DNA from 2 places in the Paenibacillus sp. IHBB 10380 genome. Region 1 is predicted to be linked to the other one. Evidence: riboswitches for the same ligand, from Rfam matches in the RefSeq annotation. Region 1 holds a riboswitch; the other holds the start of a gene.

Region 1 (6,207 bases):
GGCATCAGGCACTACTTCCTGCATCAGCTTTAATTGGTGGTTTTCTTGTTATTGTAGCCGATACTCTGGGTCGTTGGGTTATACGTCCGTCTGAGGTTCCAGCGGGGATTGTCGTTGCAGTCATTGGTGCACCTTACTTTCTCTACTTACTCTCACGGACAAAGGGCTAGCCTATTTCAACCTTTTTTTTAAAATATATAGAAAGTAGGTGCAACGTGCTACGTCGGTTTTTTTCATACTATCGGCCTTATAGAGGGCTTTTCATATTAGATTTCGGTTGTGCAATTTTTGCAGCTATTCTTGAATTAGTCTTCCCCCTTGCTGTAAATAGGGTATTAGATGATTATCTTCCGGGCGGGGACTGGAGCGTCATTATATGGGCGTGTGTCGTCTTGTTAGCTATTTATGTAGTGAGTTCTGTACTGCATTATGTGGTTTCCTATTGGGGCCATATGTTAGGCATAAACATTGAAACAGATATGAGAAAAAAGTTGTTTGATCATGTTCAGAAGCTTTCTTTTCGATTTTTTGATAATACGAAGACAGGGCATCTTGTATCCAGAATGACGAATGATTTGATGGATATTGGAGAGATTGCTCACCATGGTCCTGAGGATTTATTCATTGCTGTAATGACGTTGGTGGGTGCGTTCTCTTTAATGTTATCTATCAATTGGCAGCTGGCAGTGCTTACTTTCGTGATTGTTCCCTTACTTATTTATTTATCTATTTATTTCAGTAAAAAAATGACACGTGCCTTTAACCGTATGTTTGCGGATATTGCTGACTTTAATGCTCGTGTTGAGAACAACGTAAGTGGTATTCGTGTCGTTCAAGCATTCTCGAATGAGACTCATGAGAAAAGTCGCTTTGCTGTCAATAACGAGCGTTTCCGTCAGACGAAGTCGATTGCTTATCGCATTATGGCTTTGAATTCATCACTAAGTTACATACTTATGCGCTCCGTTTCTTTATTTGTTCTCGGTTGTGGTACTTGGTTTGTCATAGAAGGACATATGACACATGGTGAATTTATTGCTTTTGTATTGTTATCCAATGTGTTCTTAGATCCTATTCGAATGATTAACCAAGTTATTGAGATGTATCCCAAAGGAATTGCAGGCTTCAGACGATACAACGATTTACTTGAAACAGAGCCGGATGTGGCTGATCGTTCCGATGCAGTCTATGTTGATCATCTGAAAGGTGACATTCAATTTAAAAATGTGACCTTTGGTTATGAGAACAAAGAAGATGTATTGAGAGATATTAGCTTAAACATTCAAGCTGGGGAAACCGTAGCATTTGTTGGACCCTCGGGAGCGGGTAAGACCACGATATGTAGTTTGTTACCGCGCTTTTACGATGTCAAATCTGGAAGTATCATAGTGGATGGTATGGATATAAGGCAGATGAAGCTCGAATCATTGCGTAAGCAAATTGGGATTGTGCAGCAAGATGTGTTCTTATTCGATGGAACCATTCGAGAGAACATTGCTTATGGTAAGCTCGACGCAACGGAGGCAGAGATTTGGACTGCAGCGAAACGTGCACAATTGGAGGAAATTATTCTGTCACAGAATGAAGGGCTGGATACGCTAATTGGTGAGCGCGGCGTGAAATTATCCGGTGGACAGAAGCAGCGGCTTTCGATTGCACGAATGTTCCTTAAGAATCCTCCTATTCTTATTCTCGATGAAGCCACTTCAGCGCTGGATACGGAGACAGAAGCAGCTATTCAAGAATCCCTTGCTGAACTATCAGAGGGTCGCACTACATTAGTCATCGCACATCGCCTAGCAACGATCAAGAATGCCAATCGCATTGTTGTCGTTACAGAAGAGGGCATTACCGAACAAGGAAATCATACAGAATTGCTAGCGGCTGGTGGTATGTATAGTAGATTACATCGTGCTCAATTCAATTTTGATATATGACGGAAAGGTTCATGAAAATACGTTTGTAAATCGATAAATCATATTGGAGGAATTGTCATGACTGAAGGATTAGAACTGTTTGATGTTACTATTATCGGTGGAGGCCCCGCAGGAATGTACACTGCCTTCTATAGCGGTATGCGTGATCTAAAGACAAAATTGATTGAGTACGGACCTGAGCTGGGAGGACGTATTCTTATATATCCTGAGAAAATCATCTGGGACGTTGGGGGGGTTACTCCCATTATGGGAGAGAAGCTAATCTCACAGCTGGATGAGCAAGCAAGAACGTTTGATCCAACCGTATGCTTAAACCAGCAGATTACGAAACTCGATAAGTTAGCTGATGGAAATTTTCTATTGACTGCCGCAACGGGGGAGAAGCACTTGACTCGAACGGTTATTCTGACCGTTGGATATGGTATCTTGACCATGCAAAAGTTAGATATCGAGGGTGCGGATCGTTATGAAGTAACCAATCTACACTACACCGTACAAGAGCTAGAAGGTTTCCGTGGGAAGCATGTCCTTATCTCAGGAGGCGGTAATTCAGCAGTTGACTGGGCGAATGAATTGGAACCGATTGCTGCAAGTGTCACCGTTGTACATCGTCGGGATCGATTCGGGGGGCATGAATTTAACGTGCTTAAGATGAAGCAGTCCTCTGTAGACGTACGGACACCCTACGCATTGACTCAGTTACATGGAAATGGAACATCAATTGATCAGGTGTCAGTCACGCACATGGAGACTGAGGAAGTTATCCGATTTGATGTTGATCATGTCATCATCAATCATGGTATGAGGTGTGATTATGGTCCGATACTCGATTGGGGACTAAATATTCAAGATGATTTACTTGTGGTAAACGACAAGATGGAGACAAACATACCTGGGATATTTGCTGCAGGTGATTTTGTAAGTCATCCTAGCAAAGTACGGCTGATTGCAGGGACTTTCGTCGATGGAGCACTAGCTTTGAACAGTGCTAAATTATATATGGATCCCGAAGCCTCTAAGGTGGCGTATGTATCTTCTCATAATGAGCGCTTTGTTGAGAAGAATAAGAAGATTGAAGCAACTCTGTAGTCGATTCATCTCATGGTTTGAGGTTTAATTTATCTAATCGAAATCATGACTTTAATCATGATTTCGATTAGAATAAACATAGTAACAATAAACTATTACATATGAATAAGAGGAAAACTAAGATGAGTATTTATGATTTTAATTTTCAAGCTGTGGGAATGAATGGTCAAGTTAGTTCATTAGAAGCCTTTAAAGGAAAGGTTGTATTGATTGTAAATACGGCCAGTAAATGTGGATTTACTTATCAGTATGAAGATTTACAAAAATTATATGATCGCTATAAAGACAAAGGATTTGTGGTATTAGGGTTTCCTTCCAACCATTTTGATGATCAAGAACCTGGTAACAATGAAGAAATTAAAACTTTTTGTAAGTTGAATTACGGGGTAACGTTTCCTATGTTTGAAAAGTTGAATGTGAGAGATGAGCATGCTCATCCATTGTTTAACTATTTGACAGCGGTTAAGCCGTTTAAAGGATTTAATCCTTTTCATCCTGTATCTAAGCTATTAACTTCAGTCATCAATGAGAAAGTGCCAGAGTATATGCATGGCGATTCTATTAAATGGAATTTCACTAAATTCTTATTAGATAGAAATGGTAACGTGATTCATCGTTTTGAAGCCATGACAGATACCATTGATATGGAGCAGGATATTGAGAGCTTATTATAAGAATGAATGAGACTTAGTACAAGTATTAAGTCTTTTTATTGTTATAACTGGAAGATATGAAGTTAAGGTTTTGATAAAACAAAGATTTCTTCATTGGATTTAATCTTCGACAAGTTTTGTAGTTTTATTGTATAATGAATGCAAATCAATGAATTTGCTTAAAATACGTCATTTTATAAAGTGAATGTGACTATTGTAACAGAGTAAGATAAGATAACGTAGTATTATTAGCTTAGAATTGAAACATCACATTTTAAACATTATGAATATGGATCTTCGGGGTAGGTGAAATTCCTAACCGGCGGTGAAAGTCCTTCTATCTTTGAATGAACTTAAGCCCGCGACTCGCCATTTTGAATAAGAAATGGTGACTGACTTGGTGAGATTCCAAGGCCGACGGTAAAGTCCGGATGGGAGAAGATCAAGAGATTGGCATGTTGTGGAATTTAAATTCCCTACAAGCTTATTTGATCAGCCCCCGCTTCTATCGATTAGTGTCGATGAAACGGGGGCTTTCCGCATAAGAACCCCATATTCAGGCTAAGGGGATAGGGATATGGATAACGAAAGTGTAAATGTACAAAAGAAGCTATCATTACCAAAAGAAAAGGGGAGCAGTAGTGGCTTCTGGTTAGTTGTATTGGGGGCTGCGCTCTGGGGTGTTGATCCTTTATTTAGGATTATATTGTTGAAGTCACTTACTTCAACGCAAATTGTATTACTTGAGCATATTATTATTGTGCTATTTGTTGCTCCAATATTGTGGAGACAGCGCAGTGAACTCCGGGGACTTGGAATGAAGCATGTTGCTGCATTACTCTTTTTATCATGGGGTGGTTCAGCGTTTGCAACGATATTGTTCACGAAGGGATTGGTTGATGGTAATATCAATGCTGTATTGTTACTTCAGAAATTACAGCCATTGTTTGCCATTATCTTGGCTAGAATGTTATTGAAAGAGAGATTGCCACGACACTTTTCCGTTTTGTTCATTTTAGCTCTTGTGGGAACGTATTTACTGACGTTTGGTTTTAAAGTGCCATTTGGTCATTGGAATGAATTTGTTCAAGTGGGTAGTTTATTCTCACTTGGTGCAGCAGCTCTATGGGGTGGTTCAACGGTTATGGGACGTTTAATGGTTGGACAAATGAAATACGAGACGGTGACTTCATTACGCTTCATATTGGCTTTACCTCTGTTATTTGCTATTACATGGAGTGAAGGAGCAGCTTGGAATTTACCTACGGGAACCTTAGCTATTGCGGGAGTATCGCTCAATTTATTGGGTCAAGCCTTGTTGCCCGGATTACTTAGTTTACTCGTATATTATAAGGGACTAACAACGACCAAGGCTTCGGTAGCTACATTTGCGGAATTAAGCTTCCCTATGGTCGGTGTCCTGATTAACTGGATTGTATTTCAAGAGATTATTACGAGTGCTCAAATTTTAGGATTCGTTCTTATATGGGGCGCATTATTCGTTATCTCTAGACAGAGCCAATCGGTAAAAGCGGGATTGTAGACGCTCTGTTAAAGAGAATAGACTTAGAAAGTTAAGTTACGTTAGGTTCTAATTGAATAAGTGAACGGCAATTGAACAATAGTTCAATTGCCGTTTTTTTGTCTTGTACATGTCGTGTTTAATCAAAATCTATTGAGACGACGTCTAAGTGTAGGCGCCGTATTTTTTTGAAAATAGTTATAGAGGTGGGTCTGGTTCGTGTATCGAAGTACTGGAAGGGTGTATTATTATGTTCATGGCAAAATCATATATGCTATGATAATGTAGTGTTTACATCATGAATAATATAAGTTACTAAGGCGACTAAGGAGCAATGAATATGAATCAAGATATACAACAATTTAAAGCTGATTTCTTCAAAGCCTTAGCGCATCCCATGAGAATTCGAATCCTTGAAGTCCTATGTGAAGGGGATAAGAATGTTAATGAGCTACAAATTATTTTAGGGTCTGAAGGTTCTGCTGTATCTCAGCAATTGGCTGTATTAAGAAATAGAAATGTCGTATACGGATTGAAGGATGGCACCTCTGTTATTTATTCTTTACGAGATCCACTAATTAAAGATTTGTTGACGGTTGCTAAGCAAATTTTTGATAATCACCTTGTTGATGCTATCTCACTACTAGAAGGTATACGGAAAGAGACATAAATCTTCGGACGGGGAGATCCTTAAGTAACGCTAGGGGTCGCCTTTTTTGGTGATTTTTGTGTTTGACATGATCAACTGATAGGCGTATTGTTTTCTATATATTCAAATAATCAAATATTCAAATATTAGAAAAAGAAGGTACATGGGATGAAGTGGACAGGAAGGTTCGAGGGTTATAATAAATCAATGTTACGGAAAGACCTTATCTCTGGACTGATCGTGGGGATTATCGCCATTCCACTAGGGATGGCATTTGCTATTGCTGCTGGAGTGAATTCGGAATATGGGATTTATACAACGATCATTGCTGGAATTATCATTTCTCTGTTGGGTGGA
Region 2 (6,207 bases), 870 kb from region 1:
TCGTCCAGGAGTTGTCTTCGTGAAGGATGGTCAGAGTGATCTAGTCGTGAAACGTGAGAGCCTACAAGATATTGTTGGCAACGACCTCATTCCTGAACGAATTGCTAAACAAGCAGTAACGAAATAAACAGGATTATTGTTATCTTGTCAGAAGGGATCATGTTACGTTGCTAGTGCAACGTAGGGTGTATCCCTTTTGATCATGTGTAGAGACTGAAATGAATTAATTCTGTGTTCGCACTGTCTTTTTTTGCTTTAAGGTACCTGTTCATAGTAAACTATAGGATGTCTGTTAATGATCTCCTTTTTTGAATTAAAAAACAGACAACTTATAAGTAAATGATTTGATGTATTGAGTTTAAATTGAATTACAAAATATTTTAAGGGGATGGAATCATAATGAAAAAAGGAACAATTGAATTAGAAAACGGTGGAGTCATCGAAATCGAGTTTTTACCAGAAGAAGCGCCTAACACAGTGGCTAACTTTGAGAAATTAGCTAATAGTGGATTTTACAACGGCCTAAGTTTTCACCGTGTTATCCCTAACTTTGTCGCTCAGGGCGGTTGCCCAACAGGAACGGGTACTGGTGGACCAGGGTATACGATCAAATGTGAGGCGACTAGCAACACAACTAAACATGCCAGAGGCGTATTGTCCATGGCTCATGCAGGTAGAGATACTGGTGGTAGTCAATTCTTTATTGTTTATGCTCCTCAACCACATTTAGATGGAGTTCATACTGTATTTGGTAAAGTGATCAGTGGAATTGAACACGTAGATACTATCAAAGCTAATGATAAGATGAAAGAAGTTAAGGTCTGGGACGAAGCTTAAAATCTTAAAATAGCATAGAAAGTAGCCCTCTTATTCAGCATGAAAGTGGATAAAAAGGGCTATTTTTCTATTTTATTTTAAATATCGTTAAACGATTTGTTACTTAGAGAAGGAGTAGGCACTAATTTAGTGACGATAACGTCAGCTACGAGTTCCAATGCTTCAGCATAGGAACAACGTGAACCCACGCTCGGAATAAGAAGGAATCGTACGACTGCTTGTGTGTGGGATGATCCGTCATTTTGTACAATATAGTGATATCAAGCGTTCCTTGTGGCAATCTCTAGTGGTAACATAGTTTAACATATAGTTCATTCTATTAAATAAGTTACTTTATAAAATATAGAAGAAACCCTTGTGTTTTTATTTCTTAGGTGGTAATATTCGTAACATAAATAGTTGTTCTTCATGAACAATGTCATATTGATTTATCCTTCGGGGCAGGGTGAAATTCCCTACCGACGGTGATGGAGTATTGTTAGACTTTCTTACAATACAACTTAGTCCGTGACCCGTACGCGTGTAACTTAGGCGTACGGTTGACCTGGTGTAATTCTGGGACCGACAGTATAGTCTGGATGGGAGAAGGATAAATAGCTAACGCAACTCATTTTAAGTGAGTGCGGTTCATAAAAGTAAAGCAACAGAAGGTTGTGGCGATTTTCACAATGTAACGCAGATGAAGTGTTATTTCATTTTGTGTTGCTTGTATTGCTGAATTATCTCTCGCTTTGTTTTTGTGTAATCTATTTATCTTCCATAATAACCCCGTCTCGGATGATTCGTTCATCTGATACGGGGTTTTCTGTTTATACGAAAAAGCTTGTCAATCACATAAAACGGAGGTGAATGAAGATAAATGATGGAGATTATGAATGATGAGTTTTACATGTCCTTGGCATTGGATATGGCTGAGCGAGCGCAAGGGCAGACAGGGATCAATCCTGTCGTTGGATGTGTTGTCGTGAAGGACGGTGTCATGGTTGGACTGGGTACTCATCTTGAGCGGGGAACGTGTCATGCGGAAGTTCATGCACTCAATATGGCTGGTGAGAAGGCGAAAGATAGTATCGTATACGTTACTTTAGAGCCATGTAGTCATTATGGGACAACACCGCCTTGTAGTGAACGTTTAATTAAAGAAGGTGTACGACGGGTTGTAGTGGCTTGTCAAGATCCTAATGTCCAAGTAGCGGGTAAAGGTATTGCGATGTTGCGTGAGCATGGAATTGAGGTTGAAGTTGGCGTACTTCAAGAACGTGCACTGAAGTTAAACGAGAAGTTTATCAAGTATATTACGACAGGAATTCCGTTTGTCACACTGAAGACAGCCAGTACTTTAGATGGCAAAATTGCTTCGAAAACTGGCGATAGTAAATGGATCTCAAATGATGCAGCGCGGGAGCAGGTCCATACGTTGAGGCATCGACATCAAGGAATTATGGTCGGTGTGGAGACGGTGATTGCGGATAATCCGCATTTAACTACACGTTTACCTGTTGATGGCTTGAATCCGATCCGAATTGTTGTAGACTCTCGATTACGTATTCCGTTGGATTCTCACCTTGTTATGGATGGTCAGGCACAGACTATTGTGCTGACTACTGATGCCTCCATGAATCATACTAATGCAGAACGACTTCAAGAGGCGGGTGTCACAGTAATTCCGTGTGGTGAGGATCCACGTGTCAACCTCGAAGTTGCTTTAGCGAATCTGGGTAGATTGAACATGGGTTCTGTCCTTCTTGAAGGAGGAGGAACATTGAACGGTGCCATGCTAGAAGCGAAACTGATTGATCGAATTGTGCTTTATTTGGCCCCCAAAATTGTAGGTGGTTACGATGCTCCGGGTAGCTTCTCTTTTGCAGGAAGTGAATTGATGAAGGATGCAGTAACCTTATCATCGTTGGAAGTAGAACGATTGGGAGATAATGTGTGTATCAGTGGGATACCTGTGTGGGCCTAAAGTTTCTAACAGAGGAGGTGTTACTCCATGTTTACCGGATTAGTTGAAGAAATGGGTACGATGCGAGCGATAACTCGTCAAGGAGAAGCTATGGTACTGCATATTTCAGCATCGATTGTCATGGATGATTTGAAGATTGGCGATAGTGTGTCCGTGAATGGCGTATGTCTTACGGCAACCTCGATAGACGCGCATTCTTTCGCTGCCGACGTTATGCCCCAGACTTTTCGTAATAGCAATTTGAAGGATCTTCAGTCAGGTAGCAAGGTGAACTTGGAGCGGGCTATGATTGCCAATGGACGCTTTGGTGGACATATGGTTCAGGGACATGTGGATGGCATAGGTACAATACATCATGTCACACGCGATCAGAATGCCGTTGTATATGAGATTACACCTACGAATATAGAGTTATTCAGATTCATTATTCCGAAGGGGTCTATTACACTTGATGGAATCAGCTTGACCGTGGTGAAAGTGAATAGCCATACATTTCAGGTGTCTATCATTCCGCATACGTTGATACAGACTGTTCTTAATCAGAAACGGCCGGGAGATACGGTAAATATTGAATGCGATGTGTTGGGGAAATATGTAGATCATTTGCTGAATTACGGCTCTAGAGGACAGCAAGATGAAGGTAAGCCATCTGGAATTAGTCAAGAGTATTTAGCTCAGCATGGATTCGCATAAAGCAGTAAATTCGTTCGTTTCAGAACTTTACAGGAGGAATCAATGATGAGTAATGAAATTGTTTTTGATCCTATCGAAGATGCTATATACGATCTCATGCATGGTAAAGTAGTCATCGTTGTAGATGATGAGGACCGTGAGAACGAGGGAGATTTTATTGCATTAGCGGAGAAGGCAACACCAGAAGTTATTAATTTCATGATTAGCCAAGGTCGTGGATTAGTCTGTCTCCCCATTACCCAGGAGCGTGCTGATGAGCTAGATCTTAAACCGATGGTGTCAGAGAACACAGATAATCATGGGACAGCTTTTACAGTCTCGATAGATCATAAAGATACAACAACAGGTATTTCCGCAAATGAACGCTCACTCACAGCCAAAGCCATCATGGACCCCAATGCGAAGATCAACGATTTCCGAAGACCGGGACATATGTTCCCACTGATTGCTAAGAAAGGTGGGGTCCTTCGGAGATCAGGGCATACAGAAGCAGCTGTCGACTTAGCGATGATGTGTGGTGCATATCCCGCAGGTGTGATCTGTGAGATCATCAAGGAAGATGGTACAATGGCTAGATTGTCTGATTTAGTGGAAATTTCACGGAAGCATGACCTGAAGCTCATTACTATTAAAGATTTGATTCACTATCGTAATGAGAAAGAGAAGCTTGTGACACGTGAAGTTGCCGTGAAAATGCCAACGGATTTCGGAGAATTTCAAGCGATCGCATATACGAATGAAGTAGATGATAAGGAACATCTGGCTCTTGTCAAAGGAGAGATAGACGCCACTAAGCCTGTGCTAGTCCGTGTGCATTCCGAATGTCTGACCGGTGATGTGTTTCATTCTCATCGCTGTGATTGCGGGCCGCAATTTGCTGCTGCTCTAAAGCAGATTGAGAAGGAAGGTAGTGGGGTCTTGCTCTATATGCGGCAAGAAGGTCGTGGAATTGGTCTTATTAATAAATTGAGGGCTTATAAGCTTCAAGAAGAAGGCTTAGACACCGTGGATGCTAATTTACAGCTCGGCTTTGCCGCAGACTTACGTGACTATGGCATTGGTGCTCAAATACTCAAGGATTTGGGTGTACGTCAGATTAGATTGTTAACGAACAATCCTCGTAAAATCAAGGGACTAGAAGGTTATGGCTTAGAAGTTGTAGAGCGTGTCCCTATTCAAATGCAAGAGAATGAGGATAATACCCTTTACTTGCATACAAAGCAAGCCAAGCTGGGTCATCTCATGACATTCGATGATATAGAACAGAACGAAGATCCTAATTCTTAAAAATTACATTATACAATAAGAGAGGTAGTTGATTAGTATGGCACATTATTTTGAAGGTAACTTAGTATCGGAAGGTTTGAAATATGGTATTGTTGTAGGGCGTTTCAATGAATTTATTACAAGTAAACTCCTCAACGGAGCATTGGATGCTCTGAAACGTCACGGTGTTCAAGAAGATGAAGTTGACGTGGCGTGGGTACCTGGAGCATTCGAAATACCACTTATCGCCCAAAAAATGGTTGAAACCGGTAAGTATGATGCAGTCATTACGTTAGGTACAGTCATTCGCGGTTCAACTTCTCATTATGATTATGTATGTAATGAAGTAGCCAAAGGAGTTGCCGCTATTAACCTGAAGAGTGGTGTCCCTACGATCTTTGGAGTTGTGACAACGGAGAATATAGAACAGGCCATTGAACGAGCAGGAACGAAAGCCGGCAACAAAGGATATGATTCGGCAATATCTGCTATTGAAATGGCAAACTTGACGAAACAGTTTAAATAGTGCTTATTTAATGTAGTACCCTTTTCATAGGGTGCTACATTTTTTTGAGTTTCGGGGTCCCCTCATCATACCTGAAATTAGCGAACAACAGCAAAGACACCACTTTGTGGGGATATTTTATACTGTGGGCGGAGGATTATCTTGACTGTACTTTATAAGTTGGAAACATTTGAAGGTCCGTTGGATTTACTGCTGCATCTGATCGACAAAGCAGAAATTAACATTCAGGACATTCCAATCACGGAAATTACTGACCAATATATGGATTATTTGCAGACTATGCAGGAACTAGAGTTGGAGGTTACGAGTGAATTTCTCGTTATGGCCGCCACCTTGTTATCCATTAAAAGTAAACTATTGCTTCCTAAGCCACCTATTATTGAATTCGATGATTATGATTTCTATGACGATGAAGACTTAGACCCAAGGGCGGAATTGATACAGAGACTCATCGAATATCGCAAATATAAAGGGATCGCTCAGCATCTTCATGAACGTGAATGGGAAAGAAGTTTAATTTATTCGAAGGAACCAGAAGATTTAACCACTTGGATGCCTACAAGTACAGAGAATCCTTTGGAAGGATTACATATTTCAGATTTGGTTGCAGCCTTTCAAAAGGCGTTGCGTAAAGTCGTGAAACGGAATGCGTACTCCCGTATACAACGAGATGAAATCTCGGTGAAAGATCGTATTAGGGATGTGGTTGCTGCTATGCGTGGTGGACAAGGAAGGAAAATGCTATTTTCCAAATTGTTGCATGAGGAGATGGCGCGTCATGAAATCGTGGTCACTTTTCTGGCGATTCTAGAGCTCATGAAGATGAAGCAAATTGTATGCTATCAGGAACAATTATTCGATGACATTGTCATGGAATGGAGAGGAGAAGAAGAATCAGATGGAATATCCGATATTGAAA

The links. Region 1 has a riboswitch for FMN ahead of UB51_RS01190 (DMT family transporter). Riboswitches for the same ligand answer to the same signal wherever they lie in the genome.
Region 2: it holds a riboswitch for FMN, as region 1 does, so the genes downstream of both, ribD (bifunctional diaminohydroxyphosphoribosylaminopyrimidine deaminase/5-amino-6-(5-phosphoribosylamino)uracil reductase RibD) here and UB51_RS01190 (DMT family transporter) in region 1, are expected to answer to the same signal.

What each region holds. Positions count from the first base shown of each region.
Region 1 is NZ_CP010976.1:280,602-286,808, forward strand. It holds gene UB51_RS01170 (FecCD family ABC transporter permease) at 1-170, shown strand, start outside; gene UB51_RS01175 (ABC transporter ATP-binding protein) at 216-1,937, shown strand; gene UB51_RS01180 (NAD(P)/FAD-dependent oxidoreductase) at 1,995-3,026, shown strand; gene UB51_RS01185 (glutathione peroxidase) at 3,149-3,700, shown strand; FMN riboswitch at 3,969-4,126, shown strand; gene UB51_RS01190 (DMT family transporter) at 4,257-5,222, shown strand; gene UB51_RS01195 (ArsR/SmtB family transcription factor) at 5,542-5,871, shown strand; partial or broken gene UB51_RS01200 (SulP family inorganic anion transporter) at 6,019-6,207, shown strand, end outside.
Region 2 is NZ_CP010976.1:1,155,539-1,161,745, forward strand. It holds gene lysA (diaminopimelate decarboxylase) at 1-127, shown strand, start outside; gene UB51_RS05185 (peptidylprolyl isomerase) at 400-837, shown strand; FMN riboswitch at 1,265-1,431, shown strand; gene ribD (bifunctional diaminohydroxyphosphoribosylaminopyrimidine deaminase/5-amino-6-(5-phosphoribosylamino)uracil reductase RibD) at 1,700-2,803, shown strand; gene UB51_RS05195 (riboflavin synthase) at 2,831-3,496, shown strand; gene UB51_RS05200 (bifunctional 3,4-dihydroxy-2-butanone-4-phosphate synthase/GTP cyclohydrolase II) at 3,542-4,783, shown strand; gene ribH (6,7-dimethyl-8-ribityllumazine synthase) at 4,821-5,288, shown strand; gene UB51_RS05210 (segregation and condensation protein A) at 5,427-6,207, shown strand, end outside; gene scpB (SMC-Scp complex subunit ScpB) at 6,187-6,207, shown strand, end outside.